DNA from 2 places in the Halalkalibacillus sediminis genome. Region 2 is predicted to be linked to the other one. Evidence: predicted binding sites of a transcription regulator. Region 2 holds the regulator's gene; the other holds the start of a gene.
The links. The regulator LexA, encoded in region 2, represses DNA repair genes until DNA is damaged. The targets are predictions, from matches to a motif close to CGAACATATGTTCG.
Positions count from the first base shown of each region.

Region 1: uvrB (excinuclease ABC subunit UvrB) is a predicted target of LexA. The motif match lies at 11,354-11,367, and genes of this name have one in related genera.

Region 1 is NZ_PJNH01000002.1:521,725-537,497, forward strand. It holds gene CEY16_RS08730 (hypothetical protein) at 1-132, shown strand, start outside; gene secA (preprotein translocase subunit SecA) at 388-2,907, shown strand; one part of gene prfB (peptide chain release factor 2) at 3,030-3,092, shown strand; one part of gene prfB (peptide chain release factor 2) at 3,094-4,128, shown strand; gene CEY16_RS08745 (c-type cytochrome) at 4,242-4,571, shown strand; gene ftsE (cell division ATP-binding protein FtsE) at 4,931-5,617, shown strand; gene ftsX (permease-like cell division protein FtsX) at 5,607-6,500, shown strand; gene CEY16_RS08760 (PcsB-like coiled-coil domain-containing protein) at 6,572-8,107, shown strand; gene CEY16_RS08765 (S41 family peptidase) at 8,231-9,745, shown strand; gene CEY16_RS08770 (PDZ domain-containing protein) at 9,894-11,126, shown strand; gene uvrB (excinuclease ABC subunit UvrB) at 11,418-13,397, shown strand; gene uvrA (excinuclease ABC subunit UvrA) at 13,404-15,773, shown strand, end outside.
Region 2 is NZ_PJNH01000001.1:534,646-550,418, forward strand. It holds gene hfq (RNA chaperone Hfq) at 1-161, shown strand, start outside; gene hflX (GTPase HflX) at 289-1,542, shown strand; gene CEY16_RS02790 (methionine gamma-lyase family protein) at 1,550-2,776, shown strand; gene CEY16_RS02795 (MerR family transcriptional regulator) at 2,887-3,297, shown strand; gene glnA (type I glutamate--ammonia ligase) at 3,331-4,665, shown strand; gene CEY16_RS02805 (hypothetical protein) at 5,073-5,516, shown strand; gene CEY16_RS02810 (hypothetical protein) at 5,554-5,931, shown strand; gene CEY16_RS02815 (DnaJ family domain-containing protein) at 5,992-6,324, shown strand; gene CEY16_RS02820 (DNA polymerase IV) at 6,471-7,730, shown strand; gene lexA (transcriptional repressor LexA) at 7,800-8,420, opposite strand; gene CEY16_RS02830 (DUF896 domain-containing protein) at 8,594-8,827, shown strand; gene tkt (transketolase) at 8,976-10,982, shown strand; gene sirA (sporulation inhibitor of replication protein SirA) at 11,092-11,517, shown strand; gene CEY16_RS02845 (YneF family protein) at 11,590-11,826, shown strand; gene CEY16_RS02850 (cytochrome c biogenesis CcdA family protein) at 11,978-12,679, shown strand; gene CEY16_RS02855 (Na(+)/H(+) antiporter subunit B) at 12,747-13,202, shown strand; gene CEY16_RS02860 (CcdC family protein) at 13,209-13,688, shown strand; gene CEY16_RS02865 (hypothetical protein) at 13,816-14,460, shown strand; gene CEY16_RS02870 (cytochrome c biogenesis CcdA family protein) at 14,456-15,199, shown strand; gene CEY16_RS02875 (redoxin domain-containing protein) at 15,203-15,773, shown strand, end outside.

The DNA.
Region 1 (15,773 bases), on a different contig from region 2:
CAGTTAATGCACATTGTTGCAAGTACCAACAAGCGTGTCTCGATTATTGAAAAAAACGTGCCCAACGACATTACCTCCGAATCTTCGAACACAAGCGCCTTACCCACTCCCTCCTCACTTCCTGTCAGATAATGATCCCTTTATGATTCTATTTTAGGTTGACTCTTGTGGTCAGCCTCTTTTTTATTATATTTGGAAAAGTATCTTCATTATATGTCATGCTTTTTCTTGTAGGATTAACAAACCAACTTTCCTAACCAATATCATCGCACGTTTCGAGCTTATATATGCTATTTCGCAACGCCCTATCCAGTTGTCATGGTTGTTTCATTAGTGTTATGATTATATTTGGATAATTGTAATTGTAAAAAAATTGAGGTGCAGATGATGAGGCAATTGTTAACGAAAGTGTTTGGTGATGGAAATGCCAAGCAGTTGAAGAAACTTGAGAAAATTGCAGATCAAATAGAAGAACTGGAGCCGAAGATGCAACAGCTTTCGGATCACGCGCTTCAGGAAAAAACTGAAGAATTTAGAGGGCGTTATAACCAAGGTGAATCATTAGACGATATGTTAGTGGAAGCTTATGCAGTAGCTCGAGAAGCGGCGAAGCGTGTATTAGGTATGCGTCCGTTCTACGTTCAGCTATTGGGTGCGATTGCGCTTCACCATGGTGATATCGCTGAGATGAAAACAGGTGAAGGTAAAACATTGGCATCGACAATGCCAGCATATTTGAATGGTCTCACTGGTAAAGGGGTCCATATTATCACAGTCAACGATTATTTGGCTGATCGTGACGCTCAAGAGATGGGCGAGCTATATAACTGGCTCGGATTGACTGTTGGTTTGAACACGAACTCCCTCTCCAAAGACGAAAAGCGTGAAGCTTATGCGAAGGACATAACATATGGTACGAACAATGAGTACGGGTTCGACTATTTGCGTGATAATATGGTTCTTTATAAGGAAAAAATGGTGCAGCGTCCGTTACATTTCGCCATCATTGATGAGGTCGACTCGATTTTAATTGATGAGGCTCGTACGCCATTGATCATTTCGGGTTCTCAGAAGAAATCGCAGACGAACTACTTACAAGCTGATTCGTTCGTTAGCACTCTTCAAAATGAAGAAGATTATACTTTTGATGAGAAAACTCGTAACGTTCAGTTGACCGAACAAGGTATTTCTAAAGCCGAGCAATATTTCAACATCGAGAACTTGTATGATTTGGACAACGTATCTCTGACTCACCATGTGAATCAGGCATTAAAAGCACATGTTGTCATGCAAAAGGACACGGACTATGTAGTAGATGAAGATCAAGTGGTCATCGTCGACCAGTTTACGGGTCGTTTGATGAAAGGTCGTCGCTATAGTGATGGTCTTCACCAGGCAATTGAAGCGAAAGAAAATCTCCAGATTCAGAAGGAGAGCATGACACTCGCAACGATTACATTCCAGAATTTCTTCCGTATGTACGAAAAGATTTCTGGTATGACTGGTACTGCTAAAACTGAGCAGGAAGAATTCCGTAACATTTATAATATGGATGTTATTTCGATTCCGACAAATAAACCTATTGTCCGTCAAGATAATGCGGATATGATTTATAAGTCTATTGAAGGAAAATATCGTGCACTTGTGCAGGATATTAAAGAACGTAATGCTAAGGGACAGCCTGTGCTTGTAGGTACAGTAGCGGTCGAAACTTCAGAAGTCATTGCGAATCTTTTGAAAAAAGCTGGCGTGAAGCATAATGTGTTGAACGCGAAGAACCACTTCCGTGAAGCGGAAATTATTTTAGAGGCTGGTCAAAAGGGCGCGGTAACAATCGCGACGAACATGGCCGGACGTGGTACTGACATCAAGCTTGGTGATGGTGTAAAAGAACTCGGTGGTCTCGCGGTAATTGGTACCGAACGTCATGAATCACGTCGTATCGATAATCAGCTTCGTGGACGTTCAGGTCGTCAAGGGGACCCTGGTTTGTCTCAGTTTTATTTGGCGATGGAAGATGAACTGATGCGCCGTTTCGGTTCTGACAATATGCGCGCGATGATGGATCGTCTTGGTATGGAAGACGATCAACCAATTGAAAGTAAGATGGTTTCTCGTGCAGTAGAATCGGCTCAAAAACGTGTAGAAGGTAACAACTTCGATGCCCGTAAACAACTACTAGCTTATGATGATGTGCTACGTCAGCAGCGTGACATTATTTACGCTCAGCGTTTTGAAGTACTTGATTCTAATCACCTTCGTGAAATCATCGAACAGATGATTCATTCAACAGTCGAGCGTAATGTCGCTGGTTACACGATTGATGAAGAGGAAGAGAACTGGGATCTTGAAGGTCTAGCTGAGTACTTACATGCAACGGTATTAGAGCCTGATGAGTTAAGTGCAGGTAAACTCAAAGGTAAAGAGCCTGAGGAAATGACTGAGCTTGTAATGGAAATCGTTAAGCGTAAGTACGATCAGAGAGAAGAAGAGTTGTCTGAAGAACAAATGCGTGAATTCGAAAAAGTTATTTTACTTCGTACAGTTGATTCTAAGTGGATGGACCACATCGACCAGATGGATCAGCTTCGACAAGGTATCCACTTGAGAGCTTATGGACAGACTGATCCGTTACAAGAGTACCAAACGGAAGGTTTCTCCATGTTCCAAGATATGATTGGAAATATTGAGCAAGAAGTAGCAAAATACGCTATGAAAGCTCAAATCCGCGAGAACTTGCAACGTGTAGAAGTAGCATCAGGTACTCAAGCAATTGCTGGTGGCAATCAGAAGAAAGAAAAGAAAAAGCCATCTCCTTATATTAAAAAGGATGAAGTAGGTCGTAACGAGCCTTGTCCATGTGGCAGTGGTAAGAAATATAAAAACTGTCATGGTAAAGCCGTTTAGTGATTCAACCAATTTACAATGTTAATGTGTAGTCTTTTAATAAAATGCTACAAAATATGAAACGATAAGGAGTGCCTGCGGAAGAACAGGCACTTCTTTTTCCTAAGGAGTGTTTAAGCGTTATGGATTTATCAGAAATTAAACATGAAATTGATCAACTCCAGCAACGTCTGGAAGATTTCAGGGGGTCTCTTTGACTTAGAGGATGACCGGAAACGAATTGATGAACTTGAGCATGAGATGACTGAGCCGAACTTTTGGGATGATCCTGATGAGGCTCAGAAAGTGATCAATGAAGCGAATGGAATTAAAAGTCGTGTAAACAGTTTCGATGACAATGTGGAACGGGTTGAAAACTTGGAAGTCTCATACGAACTGGTGAAGGAAGAGAATGATGAAGAACTGTTCGATGATCTTCAAGAGCAGTTGAAAGAAACGGTGGAACAGTTCAATGCATTCGAGCTAGAGATTCTTTTAAGTGAACCTTATGATAAGAATAATGCAATTTTGGAGATCCACCCAGGTGCTGGTGGGACGGAATCACAGGACTGGGCGCAGATGTTACTAAGAATGTATACTCGTTTCGCTGAGCGTCGTGGTTATTCGGTGGAGACATTGGATTACTTACCAGGGGATGAAGCGGGTGTCAAAAGTGTGACGATTTTAGTCAAAGGACACAATGCTTTCGGTTATTTGAAGGCGGAAAAAGGAGTACATCGCCTTGTGCGGTTGTCACCTTTTGACTCTTCAGGCCGTCGCCATACTTCTTTTGCATCCTGTGATGTAATGCCTGAATTTAATGATGAAGTTGAAATTGATGTGAAACCTGATGATCTAAAAATTGATACGTATCGTTCAAGTGGTGCTGGAGGTCAGCACGTCAACACGACAGACTCGGCTGTTCGTATCACTCACATTCCAACGAACACGGTCGTGACATGTCAGTCTGAAAGATCTCAAATTAAAAATCGTGAGCAGGCGATGAAAATGCTTAAGTCGAAGTTGTATCAATATGAGATTGAAAAGCAACAGGCTGAGCTTGATGAAATTCGTGGTGAACAAAAGGAAATTGGTTGGGGAAGTCAAATCCGCTCTTATGTGTTCCATCCTTATCAAATGGTGAAAGATCATCGGACGAATTATGAAAACGGAAATACGCAAGCTGTTATGGACGGCGAGTTGGATGACTTCGTTGATGCTTATTTACGTTCGCGTGTTTAATTAGAGGTATACTTAGTGTAATCATAGTCAAATTTTTAATTGCTACTTGGCATATTTTTCTTTACACAGGGTAATATACGAAGTAAGTATATATAGCAGGAGGCGTATTTGATATGAAGAGAAATATTATGGTTGGAGTATTCGGGTTCATGCTTGTCCTCGGTGCTTGTGGTGGCGGAGATGAAGAAAGTGGCGGTGGTGGTGACGATCGCTCAGAAGGTGCAGAGCTTTACACTCAAAACTGCTCAACATGTCACGGCGGGAACTTACAAGGTGGTAGTGGTCCAAACTTAGAAAATGTCGGTGAAAAGTATGATGTAGATACAATCGTGGATATTGCACAAAATGGTAAAGGTGGTATGCCTGCTCAGAATATAACTGAAGAAGAGGCTACTACAATTGCTGAGTGGATTACTAGTAGAGGTTCAGGTGAAGGTGAATAAAATACTTAAAAAACAAGTACTGATTTCGATTAGTACTTGTTTTTTTTATTTCTAATAATAGGTATAATTTCAATAATTAACATTTCATAGGTATTTTGAACTTTTTTATAAATATACATCAATTGGCCTATTTCTTTTGTCGAGGAAACCCGATAAATGAAATATAAATGTAATATGGTGAAGGGTATATTTTCAGTTTAGAGATGTTATAATGTGAATTGTGAAATTGAATTAGTCGAATTCTAACGAACAAAATGGAATCATTTGGACATAATTTCATGAATTGTGGTAGAATATGATTTAATTAAGCGAATTTTCTCACAAAATCAGAGGTCATCAGGAGGCACAGGTGAAAAGATATGATTGAAATGCAGGATCTATATAAGGTATATAAGAATGGGGTCACAGCGTTAAACGGTGTGAGCACGAATATCAATCAAGGTGAATTCGTGTATGTAGTCGGCCCAAGTGGGGCTGGAAAGACATCTTTTATCAAAATGATGTACCGTGAAGAAACACCATCTAAAGGAAAGATATACATAAACGGTGTGGATGTCGGAACAGTTAAAGAGAAGAACGTACCTTTTTTGCGTCGTGACATAGGGGTTATCTTCCAAGACTTCAAATTGCTTCCTCGTTTAACAGTTTACGAGAATGTAGCTTTTGCACTTGAAGTAATAGAAGAAAATCCTAAGAAAATAAAGCGAAGAGTCATGAATGTGTTGGAACAAGTAGGTTTGAAGCATAAAGCTAGATTCATCCCAGCACAGTTATCTGGTGGGGAGCAGCAACGTGTTGCCATCGCTCGCGCAATCGTCAATAACCCTAAATTGATTATCGCTGACGAGCCGACGGGTAATCTAGATCCAGAGACATCATGGGAAATCATGCGTGTATTTGAAGAAGTTAATGCGACTGGTACCACTTTAGTGATGGCTACTCACAGTAAAGATATAGTGAATAAATTAAGAAAACGCGTCATTGCGATGGAGAAAGGCGAAATCGTAAGGGACGAGCATCGAGGGGAATACGGCTATGAAGTTTAGTACAGCCAAAAGACATCTTAGAGAAGGCTCAAAAAATATTATTAGAAACAGCTGGATGACAGTTGCAGCTGTCGGTGCTGTAACCACTACATTAGTATTGGTAGGAATATTCTTAACACTGATTATGAACATCAATCAGATTGCAGATAACATAGAAGAAGATGTTCAGTTAAAGGTATACATAGATCTAGCCGCACAACAGGAGCAAGTTGATGAGTTAGAGCAAGAGATTTCACAGATTTCCGGAGTTACTAAACTAGAATATTCATCAAAGGAGGAAGAGCTGGAGAATTTAATTGAGGACTTAGGAGAAGAAGGCGAGCAGTGGGAATTATTTGAACAAGCCAACCCTTTGAACGATGCATTTGTCGTTCAAACACAAGCGGCTGATCAGTACCAGCGCGTTTCTAAAGAAATTTTAGCTATGGATAATGTTGAGTCAGTCGACTATTCCGAGAATGTGGTTGAAAGATTGTTAACTTTCAATGATTATGCAAGATACATAGGGATCGCATTCATCGGCGCGTTATTACTGACTGCCATTTTCTTAATCTCTAACACGATTAAGATGACGATTTTAGCAAGACAAGATGAAATTGGAATTATGAAGCTTGTAGGAGCTAAAAACAGTTTCATCCGTTGGCCATTTTTCATTGAGGGATTATTGATGGGTGTACTTGGCTCAATCATACCGATCTCAATTGTAATGGGTGGTTATTACTATCTTTACGAGAATTTCAGAGATTCAATTAATGTACCGTTTGTAGAGTTATTACCGTTTAATCCGTTTGCATTGCAGATTTCATTATTACTATTAGGTATCGGCGTATTCATCGGAGTATGGGGAAGTGTTATGAGTGTACGCAAATTCCTAAAAGTTTAATACGTAATAACATCACAGAACACAAACAACAATTATTAAACTAATAAGAATACCAGAGAGGGGTTTGTCAGTTGAAAAGAAAATTAGCAGCTGTAGTCTTAGCCGTAGTAATGATCTTAGGATTAACGAGCGTTTCATCAATCGATGTGAGTGCTCAATCACTAAGCGACATACAAAAACAAATTGAAAGCTTAAAGAAACAGCAAAATGAAGTGAAGAGTGAGAAAAATAAAGTCCAAGAGAACGTTAAGGATGCAAGACAGAAATTGGACGCAATCAAAGCGAAGCAATCTAAAACGAAGAGTGAAATCAACAAACTGAACCAACAAACAGCAACTACAGAAGAAAAAATCGAGCAAAAGAAACAGGAAATCAGTTTGAAAGAGAATGAAATTGCAGTAAAAGAAACTGAGATTAAACAAATCTCTAATGAAATTTATGCTCTTGAAGAAGAAATCAAAGAACTAGAAGCAGAGATTAAGAGATTAAAAGAAGAAATAAAACAGTTAGAAGAAGAAGTCGTCCAATTAAAAGAAGATATTAAAATTAAAAAAGAGAAAATGGAACAACGTGAAGAATTACTTAAAGAAAGATTACGTACCCTTCAGAAAAATGGCGGAAATGTAAAGTACTTAGAAGTTGTTTTAGGTGCAAAAGATTTCGGTGATTTTATCAGCCGTGCTGCTGCAGTCAACAAAATCATGGATCAAGATAACAGCATTTTGACACAGCATGCAGAAGACAAAGTCGAACTGGAACAAATGAAACAACAAGTAGAAGATAATCTTGCGCAAGTGAAAAATAATAAAGCTTCAGTTGAAGATAACAAAGCAACAGTTGAAAAAAACCGTAATCAATTGGCAGCTAAGAAAGCTGATTTGGATCAAGAGAAAGCAACACTTGAAGAACAACGTGGTTCTTTACTAGCTCAAAAAAGCGAACTAGATTCATTGGTTGCTAGTTTAGAAGATAAAAAGGAAACAAAAGATGTTCATTTGGCTAACTTGAACGAGAAAGAAGAAGAAGCTCATAAACACGCAATGTCAGCACAAGAAGAGGCTGCAAACTTAAGTAGCCAAGCTGCTGCATTTGATAAATTGATTGCAGAACAACAAAAGCAAGCTGAAAGAATAAAAGCACAAAAAAACAAGACAGAAAATGGCAATACCAGTTCAACAGCTCCAAAAGAGACTGTACAATCAAGTGGAGGCTTCATTCGCCCTGCTGCTGGAACACGCACATCAAGTTTTGGTCCCCGTCCTAGCTTTGGAGGTTACCATTATGGAATAGATATTGCTAAAACTGGAACAGTACCAATAAGAGCAGCAGCAGGTGGAGTAGTTGTGAGGTCTTATAAGTCTACTTCATATGGACATGTCGTAATGATTGCACATATGATAGATGGTCAAAAGTATACAACTGTATACGCTCATATGAGAGGCAGAGCTGTCGGAACGGGTCAAACTGTTCAACAAGGACAATACCTTGGAAACATGGGTAACACAGGTCAATCTTTTGGTCAGCATCTTCACTTTGAACTCCACCGTGGCGGTTGGAATGGTAGTAAATCAAATGCTGTGAATCCTGCTAGTTATGGTATTCAATAGTTTTTGTTTACGTTAAATTTACCATGTAGTATGATAAAGGCATTACACATTTAGTGTAATGCCTTTTATTACATTTAAATTTATTAAACAAAGAAAGTGATTATTAAACATACAGTCGTTGGGGTGAATACATTGAATCTGAGTAAAAAATTGTTTATAAGTTTACTAGTACTTACATTCCTCGTAGGCGGGGCTGTCTCAATTGCTGCTGTGCAGTGGTTTGGAGATGATACAACTACTCAACCGGTAGAAGAAAATGAAAGTGAAAATGAAGAAGAGGATACAACACCTGATGATCAAAAAGAAGAAGAAGAGAAAACGTCAGGTGATGAGGAAGGATCAGAAGAGTATGATCTTTCAACTGTTGAAGAAACTTTGCAACTGATTGAAAAAAATTATGTTAAGGATGTCGATAAAGAAGAGTTACTTGAAGGTGCCGTTGAAGGCATGGTCAACAAACTTGAAGATCCTTATAGTGAATACATGGACCCCGAAACGACTGAGCAGTTCAATTCACAATTAGAATCTTCTTTTGAAGGAATTGGTGCAGAGGTAACAAAGCGTGAAGGGTATATAACCATTATCGCTCCATTGAAGGACGCTCCCGCTGAGGAAGTTGGGTTGCGTCCGAACGACCGGGTGATTGAAGTAGATGGTGAAAGCTTAGAAGGGTACACTGTATATGAAGCTGTTTCACTTATACGAGGTGAAAAGGGAACAGATGTTACATTGACAATTGATCGACCAGGTGATGATGAACCATTTGAAGTCACCATAACTCGTGATACAATCCCGTTGAAAACCGTTTATAGTGAGGTTGAGGAACAGAATGGCCAGAATGTCGGTGTACTTCAAATCAGATCTTTTGGTGAAGGAACAGCGGAAGAATTTAAGGAAAAGTTGACTAAACTAGAAGAAGAAGAAAATATTGAGGGGCTTATTATTGATGTTAGAGGCAACCCAGGAGGTTTATTCTCTGCGGTTGAAGCAATATTAGGCAACTTCATGAATGATGATGAACCTTATGTTCAGACTGCTCGCGAAGGTGCTGATCCGGAAGGCTACTATGTGAATGGTTCTGAAAAGGATTATCCGATTTCAGTCTTAGTGAATGAAGGTAGTGCTTCAGCTTCTGAAATATTAGCGGCTGCTTTAAAAGAAGTCGGTGGTTATGATATCGTTGGTCAAACGACCTTTGGTAAAGGAACTGTGCAGCAAACGTTACCACTTGGTGATGGAATGCTCAAAGTGACAGTTTTGAATTGGTTGAGCCCTGAAGGAAACCAAATTAATGAAGTGGGGGTTGAACCTACCATTGAGGTTGAACAACCAGAATTCTTCTACTTGTCCCTTATTCAGGCAGAAGAAGAATTAGCTCTTGATTCTAACGGGAAAGAAGTTGAAAAGCTTCAGGTCATGCTTGAAGGGCTTGGGTATGAACCGGGCCGCACAGACGGTTATTTTGATGAAGGAACTGAACAAGCCGTTGAAGAATTCCAAGAAGCGAATGGGCTAGACACCACGGGTGTATTAGATGAAGATACTGAAAACAAATTGGAAGAAATGATTTTGGAAGAAGTTAACGATTCATCGAACGATAAACAATTACAAGAAGCCATGCAAAATCTTTTCGAATAATTGAACGTGTTGATAGGTGGCTCAGCATATGTTGAGCCATCTTTTTTTATTAGGTAAGAAAATATTAAAGTACTGAGTAGCAGGATTATCGACAATTCTTAACGAATAGCTTTACATTATATGAAGATTTGAATCGGGGGTAAGTGACATGGCAGTCGAATGGTTGAAGGAAATTGGATTCGGATTTTTATGGCTGTTTGTTCAGCCGTTACTATATCTAGCAATCGCATATAGCTTTTGGACTGGTTACCGTCGAATCAAAAAGGATCGGCGTCAATTTGGTCATCGGGTTTTTTCAAATGGATTTGAATGGAAAAATACATGGTGGTTGGGAGTGTTATTAGGATTACTTCTTAGTGTAGGTTTAGTTGCTAGTGGTGGATTCCTTAACTACACTTGGGTACTTATGCTATCTTGCGTGGTTCTCATTCTCATGCTTGTCAATCAAGTAGCGCTTCTTTCACCTGTTTATACAATAGGGATCGCAGGAGCAATCACTTTTTCACTAGCATGGTTTGGAAGTGATTTTCTCCCAAACGAATTACAAGATGAAGTAGTTTCGGTCGATGTCATAATGGTTAGTTATTTGTTAATTGCACTATTGATTACTGAAGGATTGCTTTTTCTTAAATCTAAAAGAAATCATTCCTTTCCTATGCTGCACAAAGGAAAGCGCGGAAAATACATTGCTTCCCACACGATAAAAAAATTGATGGTGGTGCCATTGATGGTACCTATTCCAGGTGGAGTGTTAGAGCTAAGCCCTTGGTTGGGATGGTGGCCAGTTTTTGATTATGGTGGGGATGGTTTTGGGTTGATGCTTATCCCATTCATTATAGGCGCATCTCAACGTTTTCAAGGTGTTTTCAGTGATATAGGCGCGAAGAAGGTCGGAAAATCTTTGCTTTTATTCTCTCTTATTTTAGTTGGAGGAGCAGTTGCAGTTTTCTTTTATCCTTCATTCGCTATAGCACTTATTGGTGTAGCGTTCGTAGGAAGGATCCTGATTCATCTGATTTTCCGGTCTTCGGATTTAGAAAAGCGCCCTATATTTACTCCTCAAACAGATGGTATTCTGATTGTCGGAATTACTCCTGGTTCTCCAGCTGACGCGATGGGGCTTCAAGTCGGTGAAAAAATTGAGAAGGTGCACGGCAGACCTGTAGCAAATGAACACGAATTTTTTGAAGTGATGAGTGAAAATCGTACGTACTGTAAATTAGCTGTTCGCGACTTAAACGGGGAAATCCGGTTTGTTCAACGTGCAATTTATGAAGGTGAGCGTCACGAATTAGGGTTGATCTTTATAAAAGAGACACCGCGCTTCAGTTTAAGAACTGAGAGCATTGAAATAGAAAATGAAGAAGAAAAGAGCTCTTAATAGGGCTCTTTTTTATGCTTATATCTAATAGAAGTATTTAAAAGCAATGCACATATTTAGACTTCTCAAGTTCCAAACCTAATCTTTGCAAGATTCGAACCACATTCATGCAAACCCAAACCCTTAGTAATGTAAGTTCCAAACCTAATCTTTGCAAGCCCTAAACCACATTCATTGCAAAATTCTAGTTAAAAAAATATGCTTAATAGAGAGAAGTTTATCTAAATAGAATACACGTTCGTGTTTTTGTGATAGAATATATTTAAGTAACTTTAAAATGGAGATGATGTAGTGGATCAACGTTTTGAACTTCATTCACAATTCGATCCTCAAGGTGATCAACCGCGAGCAATCAAAGAAATTGTTGAAGGCATCAAAAATAAACAAACCCACCAGACGTTATTAGGAGCAACAGGTACAGGGAAGACGTTTACAGTCTCGAACGTTGTCAGTGAAATTAATCGTCCGACCCTTGTCATTGCTCATAACAAAACGTTAGCGGGTCAATTATATAGCGAATTTAAAGAGTTTTTCCCTAATAATGCTGTCGAGTATTTTGTCAGTTATTATGACTACTACCAACCAGAGGCTTATGTACCCTCTACAGATACTTTTATTGAGAAAGACGCAAGTGTAAACGATGAAATTGATAAGCTGAGGCACTCTGCGACTTCGGCGTTGTTCGAAAGGGAAGACGTTCTGATCGTAGCTAGTGTTTCTTGTATATATGGTTTGGGTAATCCGGAAGAATATCGAGACCTAGTCCTTTCTTTACGAGTAGGAATGGAAAAGGAACGGAATCAAGTTTTACGTGACTTGGTCGACATTCAGTATGCGAGAAACGATATAGATTTTCAACGCGGGACATTCCGTGTACGCGGGGATTCTGTTGAAATCATTCCAGCTTCTAAGGAAGAACATTGTATACGTGTGGAATTTTTCGGAGATGAAATCGATCGTATCCGTGAGGTCGATGCACTGACTGGAGAAATTGTCGGTGATCGTGAGCACGTAGCAATCTTCCCAGCTTCTCACTTCGTAACTCGTGAAGAAAAGATGAAAATTGCGATTAAAAATATTGAAAAAGAACTGGAAGAACAATTAGCGAAACTAAAGAGTGAAGATAAATTATTAGAGGCTCAGCGTTTGGAACAACGCACGAATTACGATCTTGAGATGATGCGTGAAATGGGCTTCTGTTCTGGAATAGAGAACTATTCAAGGCATCTGACGTTACGAGAAGAAGGCGCTACGCCTTATACGTTATTAGACTATTTTCCAGATGATTCATTGATTGTAGTCGACGAATCACATGTGACTTTACCTCAGGTTCGGGGTATGTATAATGGTGACCGCGCGAGAAAGATGACGTTAGTGGACCATGGTTTCCGTTTGCCATCGGCTTTGGATAACCGCCCACTGACTTTCGAAGAGTTTGAAAAACATATCGACCAGATTCTATATGTAACTGCGACACCTGGACCTTATGAATTGGAGCATACTCCTAAGGTTACAGAGCAAATTATTCGTCCGACAGGTTTACTAGATCCTGAGATCAGTGTACGACCGATCAAAGGCCAAATAGACGACCTTATTGGAGAGATTAACAAGCGAATTGAATGCGGTGAAAGGACATTGATTACGACATTAACTATAAAAATGTCGGAAGATTTGACTGATTACCTGCAAGAAATGGGTATAAAAGTAGCATACCTCCATTCTGAAATTAAAACACTTGAACGTATTCAAATCATCCGTGATTTAAGAATAGGTAAATACGATGCATTGGTCGGAATCAACTTATTACGTGAGGGGTTAGATATTCCAGAGGTATCATTAGTAGCAATTCTGGATGCCGATAAAGAAGGATTCCTTCGCTCTGAGCGTTCGCTGATCCAGACGACTGGACGTGCTGCACGTAACGAAAATGGTCAGGTGATCATGTATGCAGACAAGATCACCAATTCAATGCAAGTGGCGATCGATGAAACTTACAGACGTCGTGAAAAGCAACAAGCGTATAATGAAGAGCACGGCATTACACCAACAACTATCCAAAAAGAAATCCGAGATGTAATCCGAGCGACTGTCGATTCAGATGGTGAAGAGGAACAAGATGTTGCTAAGCAGTACGAAAAACTTTCTAAGCAGGAGAAAGAAGAGTTGATCGACCAAATGGAAACTGAAATGAAACAAGCAGCTAAAGATCTTGATTTCGAACGAGCGATGGAGCTTCGAGATGTGATTACGGAGTTAAAAGTGGAAGGATGAACGTAAATGTCGAGTAAATCGATTACGATACAAGGTGCACGAGCACATAATTTAAAAAGTGTAGACTTAGAAATACCGAAAAATCAATTAGTGGTCATGACAGGACTTTCTGGCTCAGGGAAGTCCTCTTTGGCTTTCGATACGATATATGCAGAGGGGCAGCGTAGATACGTTGAGTCCCTATCAGCTTATGCACGTCAATTTTTAGGGCAAATGGATAAGCCAGATGTGGATGCAATTGAAGGGCTATCACCAGCGATTTCTATCGACCAGAAAACAACAAGTAAAAACCCACGCTCAACAGTTGGTACTGTAACTGAAATCTATGATTATCTACGCTTATTATTCGCGCGTGTAGGTCGACCAATTTGTCCAATCCATGGTGAGGAAATTTCTTCACAGACGATTCAGCAAATGGTCGATCAAATCATGGAATTACCAGAACGAACGAAACTTCAAGTATTAGCGCCAGTCGTTTCTGGACGAAAAGGCGAGCATGCCAAAATTTTAGAAGATTTGAAGAAAGAAGGTTATGTCAGACTTAGAGTCGATGGTGAGATGCGTGAAATCACGGAAGAGTTCGACTTGAATAAAAACAAGAAACACTCGATCGAAGTAGTTATCGACCGTATCGTTGTCAAAGACAGTGTCCACTCTCGTTTGACCGATTCCCTTGAGACCGCATTGAAGTTATCGAATGGACAGGTAGTCATTGATGTAATTGATGGGGAGGAAATGCTGTTCAATGAAAACCATGCATGCTCGATTTGTGGTTTTACCATAGGTGAGCTTGAACCTCGCCTGTTTTCATTCAACAGTCCATTCGGAGCTTGTAAGACATGTGATGGGCTAGGCACGAATTTGGAAGTTGATTTAGATTTAGTGATTCCGGATTGGAACTTGTCGTTAAAAAAACATGCGATTGCACCGTGGGAACCGATTTCATCACAATATTACCCGCAATTACTGGAAAGCGTCTGCAAACATTATGGAATCGATATGAAGAAACCAGTGAAAAATCTCCCGAAAGAGCATATGGATATTATTCTATATGGTAGCGGCAATGAGAAGCTAACCTTCAAATACGAGAATGATCGCGGGAACACAAGAAAAAATGAAATTTATTTTGAAGGTGTCGTGAATAACGTATCGAGACGTTATCATGAAACTTCTTCAAGCTTTATCCGTGAGCAGATGGAGAAATACATGGCTCAGTCAGTTTGTCCTACGTGTAACGGCTATCGTCTGACTGAAGAAGCCCTTGCAGTTAAGGTCGGTGGCATTCATATCGGTGAATCCACCGAAAAATCAGTTTTGAATGGGTTGAACTGGATTCAGTCATTAGAATTGACAGAAAAAGAAGAACAGATCGCAAGGATGATTACGAAAGAAATCGGAGACCGTTTGACTTTCTTAGTCAATGTCGGCCTTGAATACCTGACTTTATCTCGTTCCGCGGGTACTTTATCAGGTGGGGAAGCTCAGCGTATTCGTTTGGCGACTCAAATTGGTTCTGCCCTTACTGGCGTATTGTATGTGTTGGATGAACCATCCATCGGATTACACCAGCGCGATAATGACCGTCTGATTCAAACGCTGAAGCGGATGCGTGATTTAGATAACACATTAATTGTAGTCGAGCATGATGAAGACACAATGTTAGCAGCTGACTGGCTAGTGGACATAGGTCCAGGGGCTGGTTCCCAAGGTGGAGAGATTGTAGCAAGTGGTTCACCTGAAGAAGTGAAACAGCAGAAAGAATCGCTGACAGGACAATATCTAAACGGAGATAAATTCATTGCTCTACCAACCGAGCGCCGAAAAATTGATAAGAAGCGTACACTGGATATTAAAAAAGCGGAAGAGCATAACTTGAAGAAAGTGAATGCCTCTATTCCGTTGGGACTTATGAACGTTATCACAGGCGTCTCTGGTTCTGGAAAAAGTACGCTCATTAATGAAATTTTATATAAGACTCTATCGCAAAAATTGCACCGCAGTAAGACTAAACCCGGTAAACACGATACAATAAAGGGAATAGACCATTTAGAAAAAGTCATAGATATTGACCAATCTCCAATAGGAAGGACACCTCGATCGAACCCGGCGACGTATACTGGGGTTTTCGATGACATACGAGATGTCTTTGCTTCCACCAGTGAAGCTAAAATGCGCGGTTATAAGAAAGGCCGCTTCAGTTTTAATGTAAAAGGTGGACGCTGTGAAGCTTGTCGGGGGGATGGAATTATCAAGATCGAAATGCATTTCTTGCCAGATGTATACGTTCCTTGTGAAGTTTGTCATGGTAAGAGGTATAACCGAGAAACTCTTGAGGTTAAATACAAAGGGAAAAATATTGCAGATGTACTCGATATG
Region 2 (15,773 bases):
AATTGACTGTATTCCTAACAAATGGGTTTCAGTTACGTGGAATCATTAAATCATTCGATAATTTTACGATTTTATTGGAAACCGACGGAAAACAGCAATTAATCTTTAAACATGCGATATCCACATTTGCACCTGTCAGAAACATTGATCTGGAATCATAATTGATAGATGATTCCTTATGTGAGCTTGCACACTTTCGTGCAGGCTCTTTTCTTTTGGCAAAACGGTTTAAGTACACCTTCATTAGGGATATAATAATTTTATAAATTCATTTCAAGGAGACTATCTATGGAAGAACAAGCGATATTAGTTGGCTGCCAACTACAACAAGATTCTGATGAGCAATTTAGAACTTCGATGGAAGAGCTCCGTGCACTTGCTGAAACAGTGGATGCGGAAATTGAAGAAGTTTTTATCCAAAAACGTGACAGAATGCATCCTTCACTTTTCCTAGGTACAGGAAAGGTAGAGGAAATAAAGGAATACATTGAAGAGCACGAGATCGAACTGATTATCATGAATAGTGAATTGACGCCTTCGCAATCAAGGAATTTATCTAACAAATGGAATGTGAAATTAATTGACCGAACACAGTTGATTTTAGATATCTTCGCCATGAGGGCTCGAACAAAAGAGGGTAAATTGCAAGTTGAATTAGCACAGCTACAGTACTTATTACCTCGTTTATCTGGGCAGGGTGAAGCTTTGTCCCGTCTAGGTGGTGGAATAGGTACGAGAGGTCCAGGTGAAACCAAACTGGAAACAGATCGACGCCATATTCAACGCCGTATTACTGATATCAAACAATCATTAGATCAAGTGGTCAATCAAAGAAATCAATATCGGGAAAGAAGGAAGCATCAATCAGCCTTCCAAATTTCGATCGTCGGGTATACGAACGCAGGAAAATCTACTCTGTTCAATCAATTAACTAATGAAGTTTCGTTGGAAGAGGACAAGCTATTCGCCACACTGGATCCATTAACGAGGAAAGTAGATCTACCTAGTGGGTTCCAGGCTATCGTTTCCGATACTGTAGGGTTCATACAACAATTACCTACTACTTTGATCGCAGCTTTCCGATCAACATTGGAGGAAGTAACTCAGTCAGATTTCATTTTATTAGTCGTAGATAGTTCAGATCCAAAAGCGATTGAACAAGAGAAGACTGTGCGAAAAATCCTTGAAGAGCTGGAGGCCGATCACATCCCTACTCTAACTGTTTATAATAAGTCTGACTTATTGAAAGATGAATTTTTCCCTTATTCAAAGCCTAATATCTTGATGACTGCAAAAGCTAAAAGTGATATTCATCGGTTGAAAGAATATATTGAACAAGTTGTTAAGCAAGAATGGGAAAAGTACAAAGTCGAGGTTGCCGCAGATGAGGGTAAGTTGCTCCACCGAATAAAAGAACAGACGATTTTGAGTGAAAGGTCATTCAATGAGGACACACAAGAATACGAGGTATCAGGGTTTGTGAATCCTACCTCGCCACTTTACCACCAACTGACAAAGAGAGTGAACAAAAATAATGAATAACCAAATACTGAATAAAATAAATGAAACAGAAAATAAAATGAATCAACAATTGAAAAACATCCAAAGTATTGTAACAGCTAATCAAGAGAAAGTGCTAAATGCTTTTCAAAAACTACAAATCAGTGACTTCCATTTCAGTCCCTCGACTGGATACGGATATGATGATTCAGGTCGTGAACAATTAGAACGGCTCTATGCTGAAGTATTTAATTCTGAGGATGCCTTGGTGCGTCCTCAGATTGTTTCTGGTACACATGCGATCACCACTGCTTTATTTGGTGTGCTTCGGCCAGGAGACGAACTAGTATCCATTACAGGAAGACCTTACGATACTTTAGAAAATGTCATTGGCATTAAAGAAAAGAATGATGGATCATTACGGGATTATCAAATCGAATACAGCGAAGTTGCATTGACTGAAGATGGTCATATGGATTATGAAGCTATTAAAGCTGCAATTACACCAAAAACTAGAATGATAGCCATCCAACGATCAAAAGGCTATGCAGATCGTCCATCATTCTCGATCAAAGAAATAAGAGACGTGATCCGTTTTGTGAAGGGAATAAGATCCGACATAATTGTTTTTGTAGACAATTGTTACGGGGAATTTGTTGAGCTAGAAGAACCCACCGAAGCAGGTGCCGATCTCATCGCAGGATCATTAATAAAAAATCCAGGCGGAGGCTTAGCAAAAACCGGAGGATACATAGTAGGTAAAAATCATTTGATTGAAAAGTGCGCAAACTGGTTAGTGGCACCTGGACTAGGTAAAGAGACAGGCGCAAGTCTTTATAGTCTTCAAGAAATGTACCAAGGCTTCTTTCTGGCGCCCCATGTTGTGGGAGAGGCATTAAAAGGTGCCATGTATACAGCTACTCTACTCTCTTCAGAAGGTTATACGACTACTCCCGGACCAAATGATTCGAGGACCGATCTGATTCAATCTGTAACGTTTTCAACGAAAGAAGAGATGATCACCTTTGCACAAGAAATCCAACAACAATCGCCAATCAACTCTCATGTAACTCCACATGCCAGTTATATGCCAGGGTACGACCATGACGTAATCATGGCTGCCGGGACTTTCATTCAAGGGGCAAGTCTTGAATTAACAGCTGACGGTCCGATTAGACAGCCATATACTCTCTATGTTCAAGGTGGACTAACTTATGAGCATGTAAAATTAGCCATCACTAAAGGCGTTTTAAAAATTCAAACAGGGGAAAAGTAACTTAGACGTATGTCTAGGTTATTTTTTTATATTTTCATGTAAACTTTCCTGACATCAGTTGACATTTATAATAACACTGTATATAATAGTTTTATCTTGGAGGTGTTGGTATGCAACTGAATGATCGAAAGTCAATGCCATTATTTCCTATTAGTATCGTTACCGAGCTTACAGAATTGACTGCTCGCCAAATTCGATATTATGAAGAAAAAGGTTTAGTGATGCCTAAGCGATCAGATGGGAACCGTCGTTTGTTTTCTTTTTATGACGTGGACCGATTGCTTGAAATCAAGGAATTGATTGATCAAGGTGTAAATTTAGCAGGAATTAAACAAGTACTTAGAATGAAATTGGAAGATCCGCAAGTTGCCCAGAAAAGTGTTGAGGAAAAACAACCATCTGAAAAACGGGATCTTACTGAGAAAGAATTGCATAATTTGCTTCGTAAAGAATTGATCGAGGCTGGTTATGGTAGTAAATCGTCCATGATACAGGGGGACCTTTCGAGGTTCTACCATTAATATATGGAATAAAAACTTTTAGGAGGAAACATTTTGTCAAAGATTACGAAAAAAGATATTTACAAGAGACTTGAAGAGGAAAATGTACGATTCATCCGTTTACAGTTTACTGATTTATTAGGAACTATTAAAAACGTAGAAATTCCATTGAGCCAACTTGATAAAGCATTGGATAACAAAATGACATTTGATGGTTCTTCGATTGAAGGTTTTGTAAGAATTGAAGAGTCAGACATGCTTCTACATCCAGATTTAGATACTTTTGTGGTTTTCCCATGGACTTCAGATAAAGGGAAAGTCGCTCGTTTCATTTGTGACATATATAATCCCGATGGTTCACCTTTCAAAGGTTGCCCTCGTTATAACTTGAAGCGAAACTTAGAAGAGATGGAGAAATTAGGTTTCACTGCTTTCAATATTGGTACTGAGCCAGAGTTCTTCTTATTCAAGTTGAACGAAGCTGGAGATCCAACAATGGAATTGAATGATAAAGGTGGTTATTTCGACTTAGCACCTACTGATTTAGGTGAAAATTGCCGCCGTGATATCGTACTTGAGTTAGAAGAAATGGGCTTTGAAATCGAAGCTTCTCACCACGAGGTAGCTCCTGGTCAGCACGAAATCGACTTCAAATATTCTGATGCTGTTAAGCACGCAGATGATATCCAGACGTTTAAATTAGTTGTAAAAACGATTGCTCGTAAGCACGGCCTACATGCAACATTCATGCCGAAACCATTATTCGGTGTGAACGGTTCAGGTATGCACGCGAACATGTCTTTATTCGATAAAAAAGGTAACGCGTTCTATGATCCAAAAGGAGAACAAGAGCTTAGTAAAGTAGCTTATCAGTTCACAGCTGGAATCATCAAGCACGCTGTTAACTTCACTGCTGTAACAAACCCGACTGTTAACTCTTACAAGCGTTTAGTACCAGGTTATGAAGCGCCTTGTTATGTAGCTTGGTCTGGTCAAAACCGTAGCCCACTAGTACGTGTACCAGCAGCACGTGGTATGAGTACTCGTATCGAGGCTCGTAGTGTTGACCCTTCAGCGAACCCATACATGGCTCTATCTGTTTTATTAGCAGCAGGACTAGATGGTGTACGCAACAAAATGGAAGCTCCTGAACCAGTTGACCGCAACATCTATGTAATGAACAAGAAAGAACGTGAAGAAAACGGAGTTCAAGATCTACCAGCCACTCTATATGATGCGCTAGTGAAATTGAACGAAGATGAAGTTATCAAAGAAGCTCTAGGTGAGCACTTGTTAGAACACTTCCTTGAATCAAAAGAGATTGAATGGGATATGTTCCGTACACAAGTACACCCTTGGGAGCGCGAACAGTATTTGAGTAGTTATTAATATACTAAACCCTTTGATCCATAACGGTTCAAAGGGTTTTTATCTTTTGTAGGACATGATTGATATTATCGCACCCATGATTACACCCATAAAACACCCATGAAAGTTGAAATCATTTTACCTAGTTTGAATTAATTAATTTTAAAAACGTTAATATACCAGTCTTTTGACCTCTTTTGATTTGTGTTGATTCACCTTTAACATGTTCCGTACGCAAGTACACCCTTGGGAGCGCGAACAGTATTTAAGTAGTTACTAATAAATTAGATCCTTTGAGCTGTAATGGTTCAAAGGGTTTTTGTTTTTTGAAATATATAGCTTAGAATAGAGCACCCATAAATCTACCGAATTTTTTGAAGGATTTTCTTGTTAGTTGTCGAATAATGTTTATTATGGAGGTGTGCTTTATGAAGAAAATAATAGCTAGTTGGTTTATTAAAACCGCATGGCCATTTATTTTAAAATTATTAATTAGATATGCTGAAGAGATTGTACAAATAGTTATATACCGTATCAAGAAAATGATTAAAGAAAGTCAATTAAATAAGGAAAAAGTATACAATGATGAAATTGCAGAAAAAGAAGGTCAATTAGCACAAACAACTAATGAAAGTGTTAAAGCTCGTTTGCGTAAAGAAATACATGAATTAAAAATTAAATTGGAATCTACAGATAGCTCTTATCAAGAGATGGAACAAATTATAAGAGGCACAGAAGAAAAATTAATCTTAGATGTAAAAGAAAAAACAAAAGAATTAAAAGCAGATGAATTTATTAATAAAAACACTAGTAAATTAGAACTTAAAGATTCAAAAACGCTACTATTGGATAACGATAAAGCAAACAAGTGATGTCAGAATTGTGAAATATTCGAGTAAAGGGATCATTATGTTCAGGAAAATTTCTATTGTAGTTTTAATAGCAATCTTATTAGTCAGTTGCAAAACTGGTATGTATCCTGACCCCGAAATTGTAGAAGAGGTTGGGTATGTTTTAAATAAGAGGGAATTTAACGAAAAAAATCAAATCTTATTCATCCCGGAAGAGGATATAAATAATACAAAGGTGTTAGATGAAAACAAAGACGTGGTAATAAATGAGTTGTTAGAGAATGATAAAGATCTTGTTTATTACCAAGTTACTAATGAAGAATATAAGAGTGTAATGGTGGAGGATAAGGTGATTGTAACTTATGATAAATCAACCGGACAAGAAGACTCTACTATCCCTCAAAGGGTCACTAAAAAAGTTGAAGAAGTGGAATAATCTAATTAAGGATTAAATTGCTCTACAAATTAGGTTTTTTTATAGACAGGAGGTGCCTTAATGGATAGAAAGTACAACGATTTAATAGGAGATATTTTAGAGGGAGCTGGAGAAAAAGATAGTATAAAGGAAAAAGGTGAACCACTGTCTAAAGATTATTTAGAAATGGATACATATCAACACTTTCAGAAAATAGCAAAGGATGCTGGTTATCTCCCTCCTTGGCTTAAGTTACAAAAGGAAATTTCCGAACTAGTCCATTTTTGCGAAACTGAACAAGATGTAGTAGTTATTAATGAGAAAATCAATAAACATAATAGAATTTGTCCTACACAAATGCAGAAAAATTTAATTAGCTTGAATGCATTAGAAAAAGCGAAAAGAATATGGTGAGTTACTTCCTCCTTTGTCTGCAACGAAGGAGGAATTTTTATGTTCACTTGACTATTAGCTTAAATTTCCACTTCTAAATTTTTAAGCTCCGTGATATAATACGAACAAATGTTCTTATTAAAGTTTTTCAACAAGGAGTTTTGAAAGTGGACTATTCTGGCTATCCTCGACATGATGTTTTATGCATTGATATGCGGTCATTTTACGCTAGTGTGGAGTGCGTAAAGAGAGGGTTGGATCCGCAACAGGCTTTACTTGCAGTAGTCGGTGATCCTGATCGTCCAGGTAGTATTGTGCTGGCGGCTTCACCTCGTTTAAAAAAGAAACACGGTATCAGTAACGTTAGTCGTTTCTTCGAGTTGCCGATGCATGATCCTGAGCTTGTCATCGCTAATGCTCACATGGGTGATTATGTAGAAATGTCGCTTGAAATCACGCGTCTGATGATGACACTCGTTCCGAAAGAAGCGATTCACGTATACTCAGTTGACGAACTGTGGGTGACGATTGATGGGCTTCGTAGGTTGTATGGTTCTCCTTACGAAATTGCGTATATGATTCAAAATCGTATCCGGGATCAATTCGGCATTGAATGTGTCCTAGGTATAGGTGACAATAAGTTTCTTGCGAAAGTCGTGATGGATATTCATTCGAAGAAAGCAGCTGACGGCATAGCGGAATGTAGGTATGAAGATGTTGAACGTTTGTTATGGCCGGTTCCGGTTGAAAAGATATGGGGAATTGGTAGCCGAATGATGCGCAACTTGAACAAGATGGGGATCATGACGCTTGGTCAACTGGCGAAGCACCCACTGAAGCATCTTCAAAAAAGGTTCGGGATTATGGGTGAACAACTTTATTGGCATGCCTGGGGAATTGATCTCAGTCCAGTCACCGGAAATTTCACCAAAACCGAGCAAAAAGGTTTCGGTAATGGTATTACGTTACTTAGGGATTATGAAAAAGAAGAGATTTATGCCTGTTTGTTAGATTTGTGTGAAGAAGCATGTAAGCGCGCGAGAAGAGGAGGTTATGCCGGGCGGACCATCCATCTGTCGATTGGTTATTCTTCAGAAGTAGGGGGAGGTTTCAGTCGATCGACGTCAGTTGATACGCCTACTAACGTAACGATGGATATGTATGAAGTATGCTTGACTTTGTTCCATCGCTTCTATGATGGAAGAAGTAAAATCCGCCGCGCTTCAGCGACGTTAACTAACTTGGAAGATGACGTTGCGACTCAATTAGCACTCTTTGACGACCGTGGGAAACAAGACGAGATTGGCCGCGTAATGGATGCAATAAAAGATAAGCATGGAGCTACATCGATTTTGCGGGCCAGCAGTTACACTTCTGGTGGTATTGCAGTCGATCGCTCGAAGAAAATTGGCGGGCATTTCGCTTAGTAAAAATTATAACTTAAATGGACACAAAAAAAGCTTGTAAGAAATTACTCTTACAAGCTTTTGATATTCCTAATGAACATTTCTGAATAAGCCAACGACTTTACCAAGGATCGTGACTCGATCTAAAAAGATAGGTTCCATCGTTGAATTTTCAGGTTCTAATCGATAGCGGTCTTCATCTTTGAAGAAACGCTTCACTGTCGCTTCGTCTTCTTCCGTCATCGCGACCACGATTTCACCGTTATTAGCGGTGGCTTGTTTCCTTACGATAACTAAGTCCTGATCATGGATACCCGCTTCAATCATACTTTCACCCTGTACAGTCAACACGAAAATATCTTCTTCAGTAGCAGAAATAGTGTTTGGAATTGGAAGATACTCTTCAACATTTTCGAATGCTGTAATTGGTTCACCCGCGGTTACTTTACCAATTAGGGGAGCGTAGATCGCTTCACGTTCATGAACGGCTTCTCCATCATCGTACATGATTTCGATGGCTCTAGGCTTCGTAGGGTCCCGTCTGATGAATCCCTTTTCTTCCAAACGTGCTAGGTGTCCATGGACAGTAGAACTAGAAGCTAGTCCAACTGCTTCAGCGATTTCTCTAACTGAAGGTGGATATCCTTTGGCTTTTACTTCATCATTGATAAATTCGAATATCTGCTTTTGTCTTTTCGATAGTTTTTTCATCGTTTCACCCCAAATTTTAATTCGACAATCAAGTTGCACGTACTCTGAATATACTAATTATAGCAATCTATAAATACAAAAGCAAACATTCGTTCGTAGTAAATGTTGAATTTCTTGAGATTCGTCTACTGAAACGATACAATAGTCCAAGGATAGAAAGGGTGAATATTTTTATGTTATCAGAAGGTAAAATTGAACGTATAAATGCGCTAGCCAATAAATCAAAAAAAGAAGGCCTGACAGACAAAGAGCGTGAGGAACAGAAGAATCTTCGCGAAGAATATCTTCAGTCCTTAAGGAGTTCATTCCGCAACCAGTTGAAGTCAGTAAAGGTCGTTGATCCTGAAGGTACAGATGTAACACCTGAAAAGCTGAAACAAGAAAAAGAAAATGACAAAAAACATTAGTTGCATGCAGATATTCTGTATGCTTTTTTGTTATACTTTAAGAGGAGTTTTTGAAGATACATGAAGGGTTATAGAAAAATGTATCGGAATTAACTTAATAATGAATGATAAAAAAGAGTTTTGTCGAAAGAAGGAAGGAGACTAATCAATGAGTAATTCAGTAGAACAACTATCGATTAATACAATCCGTACATTAACGATCGATGCAGTAGAAAAAGCAAGTTCAGGTCATCCTGGTATGCCGATGGGGGCAGCTCCAATGGCTTATACTCTTTGGAGTAAAATCATGAACCACAATCCTAAAAATTCTTCATGGTTCAACCGAGACCGTTTTGTTTTATCAGCAGGGCATGGATCGATGCTTCTTTATTCATTACTGCATTTATCTGGCTATAATGTATCAATGGATGATTTGAAAAACTTTCGTCAATGGGGTTCAAAAACACCCGGACACCCAGAAGTAGGACATACTGATGGTGTAGAAGCCACAACTGGCCCGCTTGGACAAGGTTTAGCAATGGCAACAGGAATGGCTATGGCTGAACGCTTCATGGCTGGTAAGTTCAACAAGGATAACTATAATGTAGTTGATCATTACACTTATAGCATCTGTGGTGATGGTGACTTAATGGAAGGTGTTTCTCAAGAATCAGCTTCACTTGCAGGTCATCTAAAGCTTGGAAAACTGATTGTAATGTATGATTCAAATGATATTTCTCTCGACGGTGATTTAGATCGATCGTTCTCTGAGAGTGTAGAGGACCGTTATCGTGCCTATGGTTGGCAAGTCATCCGAGTAGAAGATGGTAACGATACTGAAGCGATTGAAAAAGCATTGGTAGACGCGAAGGCGAACACCGAGCAACCGACAATGATCGAAGTAAAAACCGTTATTGGTTATGGTTCTCCAAACAAGTCAGGAAAATCTGACGCGCACGGTGCTCCTCTTGGTGAAGATGAAATGAAACTTGCCAAGGAACATTACAAGTGGACTCATGAACCATTCCATGTACCAGAAGAAGTTCAAAAAGACTTCGATTCAAAAGTGAAAACTCGCGGACAAAACGTTGAGAAAGAGTGGAAAGCACTTGTTGAAGAGTATAAACAACATTATCCAGAACTTGCAGAAGAATTTGAACAAGCATTGAGTGGGCAACTTCCTGCAAATTGGGATGCTGTATTGCCGTCATATGACGAGAATTCAGATGCATTAGCAACACGTGCAGCTTCTGGTGAAGTGTTAAACGCTCTATCTAAACAAATTCCTAATTTATTCGGCGGTAGTGCTGACCTTGCTGGATCGAACAAGACAGCGATTAAAGAAGAAGAAGACTTCAAATATCCGGACTACAGTGGTAGAAATGTATGGTTTGGTGTACGTGAATTCGCTATGGCTTGTGCGATGAACGGTATGGCTCTACATGGTGGACTTAAAGTATATGGTGGTACTTTCTTCGTATTCAGTGATTACTTGCGTCCGGCACTTCGTTTGTCATCTCTTATGCAAACGCCTGTGACTTATGTATTTACACATGATTCAATTGCAGTCGGTGAAGATGGCCCAACACACGAGCCAATTGAACAGCTTCCTTCTTTACGTGCAATGCCTGGACTATCATTAATCCGTCCGGCGGATGCTAATGAAACGAAAGCTGCTTGGAAACTTTCTTTAAAATCAGAAGACCAACCGACAGCTCTCGTCTTAACAAGACAAGGACTACCTGTTCTACCTAAAACAGATCAAATAGCTGAAGAAGGGGTAGAAAAAGGTGCATATGTATTAAAAGAAGCAGATAAAGAAACTCCAGACTTATTGTTACTAGCTTCAGGCTCAGAAGTACAGTTAGTTATGAAAGCAGCAGATAAATTATCTGAAGAAGGAATTCACGCTTCTGTTGTAAGTATGCCTTCTTGGGATCGTTTCGAACTACAAACGGATGAATATAAAGAAGAAGTTCTTCCAAAAGCAGTTAAAAACCGTCTAGCAGTCGAAATGGCTTCACCATTCGGTTGGGAGCGTTATACAGGAATCGACGGTGACGTATTAGGAATTCCAACATTCGGGGCATCTGCACCTGGCAATAAAGTAATGGAAGAGTACGGGTTCAATGTAGATGAAGTAGTGAAACGTGCAAAAAATTTAATATCTAAATAATTTCGAGTGATTTCGTAAAACTTAGACAAAAATAGTATTCACTTATGAATAAGAACTGACAATTTTCTAGTACTGGACTTGCTAGAATATGCCCAAAGGAGGGTATATTATGTACCAGTATTCGTTGTTTCTTTTTCGTCAGTCTTATGCAGAATATTTCTACTTTAAAATTGATTTATTATACCGATTCTTAAACTCCGATAGTCAATCGACAGTGTTCCAGCAACAACGTGAGCTTGTATTGGATCAAGTGAAATTGATAGACGTTTATCGTCTTTTGAATGCACATTTTCCTGAAGAAATGTCGGTTGACATTGGAAAACAGGTTATTATAATGAACTCTGTAGGACAAGAAGTGAAGATTGTCATGAATGATTATTCGATGGACGTATATGCTCCATCTATATTAGAGGCGGATGAGTGGTTTTTTAAATATATAAAATCACTTCATCCGCATATATTTGTTGTCAATTTTACTTCCCAGGATTACGGTTGGATGCTTCCTTTATCAAAAAATAAGCTCTATCAATTATAAATACTATTGTCATCGACCGTCCGTTCTACTATACTTAACTACTAGAGATAACGATAAGGAGGAAATATACCAATGGGCACACTTTGGGTCGTATTGATTGCCATTGCTGCATTGGTCGTTGGTTTGTTATTAGGTTTCTTAATCGCACGTAAAACGATGATGAGTTACTTACAGAAAAACCCACCAATCAATGAGCAAATGTTACGCACGATGATGATGCAGATGGGTCAGAAACCATCGCAGAAGAAAATTAATCAAATGATGCGTTCTATGAATCAGCAAATGGATTCTAATAAAAAGAAAAAGTAATATACTAAAGGGGTAAACAATACATGTTGTTTACCTCTTTTTCATTAATTAAGTATACATTTTCACATAAACGTCAAGCTTTGATTCTTTCATAGAAAACAAACTTTGTTAGGATAAGGATAGTTAGGTTCGAAGGTTAGGAGAGATTTAAATGGATGTGAATATATTTTTAGCCTTTGGTGCAGGGTTTTTATCCTTCATATCACCATGTGTGCTGCCACTTTATCCAGTGTTCTTATCTTATATCACTGGTATGAGTGTAGAAGAACTGAAAACGGAAAATGCAATGCTTAGAAAGAGGAGTATGCTACATACTTTATTTTTCTTAATTGGATTTTCTTCTATTTTTATCATGATTGGATTTTCAGGCTATTTTATCGGGGATCTATTCTTGCAATATCGAGATATGATTCGTCAAATTGGTGCAATCTTAATTATATTCTTCGGGTTCGTCATGATTGGAGTCTTTAATTTCGAATTCCTCATGAAAGAAAGAAAAGTGACGATTAAGAACCGTCCTGCTGGATATGTAGGGACATTATTGATTGGAATGGCGTTTTCCATGAGCTGGACACCTTGTACAGGGCCGATTCTAGCTGCTGTTATCGCTCTAGCCTATACAAACCCTGAATCAGGTGTACTCTTGATGTCAGCTTATTCTTTAGGCTTCTCGATACCATTCTTCATCATGTCATTCTTTATTGGAAAAATGAACTGGTTGAAAAAGAACGCTCAAAAGATCGTGCATATTGGCGGGTACGTTTTAATCGTACTTGGGGTTGCATTATTCTTTGATTGGTTACGAATTCTTACAGCTTATTTAGCTAACTTCTTTGGATTCTCTGGTTTTTAAGGTAACAGTGTCAATTTTATCAATGATATATTACAATGAGAGTATCAATTAATAAAGGTGATTATCTATGAAACGTACTAATGATTTAATTTTAAGGACAACAACTCAACTAATCGCATTTATTTTATTAGGATTTTCGGTTTATCTTTTCTTTGCAGGCCACAATAATCCAGGCGGAGGTTTCATTGGTGGATTGATGACGGCTGCTGCATTTATTTTAATGTATATGACTTATGGGTATGAGCGAATCACGAGGATTTTGCCTCTTAACTTCCGGTTGGTATTTGTGACTGGATTATTGATTGCAACTTTGTCAGGCGTGGGAGCAATCTTCTTCGATCAACAATTTCTAAGTCAAGCTGATGGTTATTTTCAGCTACCGATATTCGGGGAAAAACACCTAGCTACTGCAGTTTTGTTTGACCTGGGTGTATATTTAGCTGTTGTGGGTGTAACGATGACAATAATATTGTCTATTGCAACAGATCAGAAGAGTGACGAAGTTGAAGAGTCGGGAGTGTAATGAGTAGTGTTAGATCATCCGTTATTTCCGATATTTGCGAGCGTTTTAGCAGTAGTGATGGCTTCAGGCATGATAGTTGTACGTATGCGTGCTGCTAAAAAGCCAGCAAGTGTAAAGAAAATTGTATTACCTCCACTGTTTATGAGCACAGGTTCTTTGATGTTTTTGTTCCCTTTCTTTCAAGTAACATGGTTACAGGTAGCAGAAGCTATGAGTGTAGGCATTGCGTTTTCCATTCTTTTAATTATAACTTCTAATTTTGAAGTGAAAGAGGACAAGATTTACCTTAAGCCATCTAAAGCCTTTGGGTTCATACTTGTATTTCTTTTACTAGCAAGATTAGTTCTGAAAGCTGTGCTAGGCCAAGACATCTCAGTAGGGGAAATTAGTGGAATGTTTTACTTGCTAGCACTCGGAATGTTGGTGACCTGGCGCATTGCCATGTTAGTTAAGTATTTAAAACTGAGAGAAAAAATAATCATTTAAACAGAAAAATAAATAGATGGATTGATCCGCAAGTGGAAATCTCACTTGTGGATTTTTTTATTTTCATCAAACTTTCACATTACTTAGATATGATAAATGAAACCAATCATGAAAAGGAAGGTCAAACATGTCTACCACCATCATCTTACATATTACTTCTTTGATTATCAGCTTTGCAGGTGGTTTCTTATTATTCTATATCTTATCGCACGAACAACATAAGTTTCGTATGAAAGCTATGGAAGAATCAGCCAACACCATCATTTTGCTTGTTCTCTATATCCAATTGGCCAAAGTGCTTTTAAAAGTTGAATTATTTTTAAGCGATCCGATTGCTGTGTTGAGCTATCCAAGCAATGCTGCTTCTCTTTACCTTGCAACGGTAATGGTAATTATTCATTTATGGATTTCTAATCAAAAGAAGAGAGAAATATCGACTCATTCAATTCTCTCTCTTGCCGTCATTATGATTGGTAGTTCATTCGTTTATGAGTTTCTGCAAGTAACTTGGTTCAATAACACATTATCTTGGAAGTACTTATTTGTTTTATTCTTTACATTGTTAGGTTACCTAGTGGTTCAAAATAGATTTAATCCGCTTCAACAGATATTATTCATTGTATTTATTTGGGGAGCAGGGCAACTGATTATTTCAATTACGTTGCCGTTCATAACCATTTTCAACTATATGATCTCACCCTTGTTTATATTGAGTATTATGTTATTTGCCATAGTAAGCATTTTTGGGGTTCAGAGAAAAGGAGTGAATTGATTTGGAAACAGATGTAACTATTTGGATAGCTTTAGGTGCTGGAATACTATCTTTCCTTTCTCCATGTACTTTGCCATTATTTCCAGCGTACTTATCATATATTACTGGAATGTCTGTTAAAGAGCTCGAAACAAATCGAAGCTCAAAAGTAAGAAGTAAATTGATTATTCATTCCATTTTCTTTCTAACAGGAGTATCTGTCATATTCTTAAGTATTGGGGTAGGTGTATCTTTGCTAGGTGGATGGATGCAAACGCTTCTCGTTGGAGAATCTGGATTATTTATTCAAAGGTTAGCTGGTATCTTCATCATCGTGATGGGACTGTTTGTAGCCGGATGGTTAAATATCCCAACACTATATAAGGAAAAGAAATTCAGATTTACAAGTAAGCCTGCAGGATATTTAGGCACCTTTTTTGTAGGATTAGGTTTTGCGGCTGGTTGGACCCCGTGTATCGGGCCGATCTTCGCCTCGATATTGGTCATAGCTGCCAGTAATCCTTCACAGGGCACCATTTATACTTTGTTTTATATCATCGGTTTCGCAATACCGTTCCTAGTTCTTACATTTTTCATTGGATCTACAAGGTGGATCGTTCGTTACAGTAATAAAATCATGAAAATCGGTGGAATTATCATGGTTTTCATGGGTGTTCTATTATTTACGGGTCAGATGGCTAGGATATCTAACTTTTTATTACGCCTAGTCGGTGATAGCTGGTTTTCAAATTTAGGTTAGGGAGTGTATGAATTGAAGAAGACGATTATTATAATAGTTTTAGTAGGTATGCTTAGTTACGCGTTATTTGATCTATTTTTATCTGATGATGAAAGTGTGAATCAAAGTAACACTGAAAAAGAGGATTATACTATCCAGAGTGATTCAGAGGACAGCGAAGTAGAAGCTGATGTCGGGCTTGATATCGGTAGTGAAGCTCCAGATTTTGAAGTGGAGACTTTAAAAGGGGAAACCGTGAAGCTTTCTGATTACAGAGGAGAGAAAATCATGCTTAACTTCTGGGGTACTTGGTGTCCTCCTTGCAGGGCTGAGATGCCTGACATGCAGAAGTTCTATGAGGAGCACGACGTGACTATTTTAGCAATGAACTTGTTTGATACTGAAAGTAGTATGCAAGATGTAGAAGACTTTGTAGAAGATTTCGGTCTAACTTTTCCCGTGTTAATTGATGAAGGGGAGGTTGCTACTGATTATCAGGTCATTCCTGTACCTACTTCATATATGATAGACTCCAATGGTATTATCCAGTACAAAAGGTTAGGTGTCATGAATTATGACATGATGGTGCAAGAGT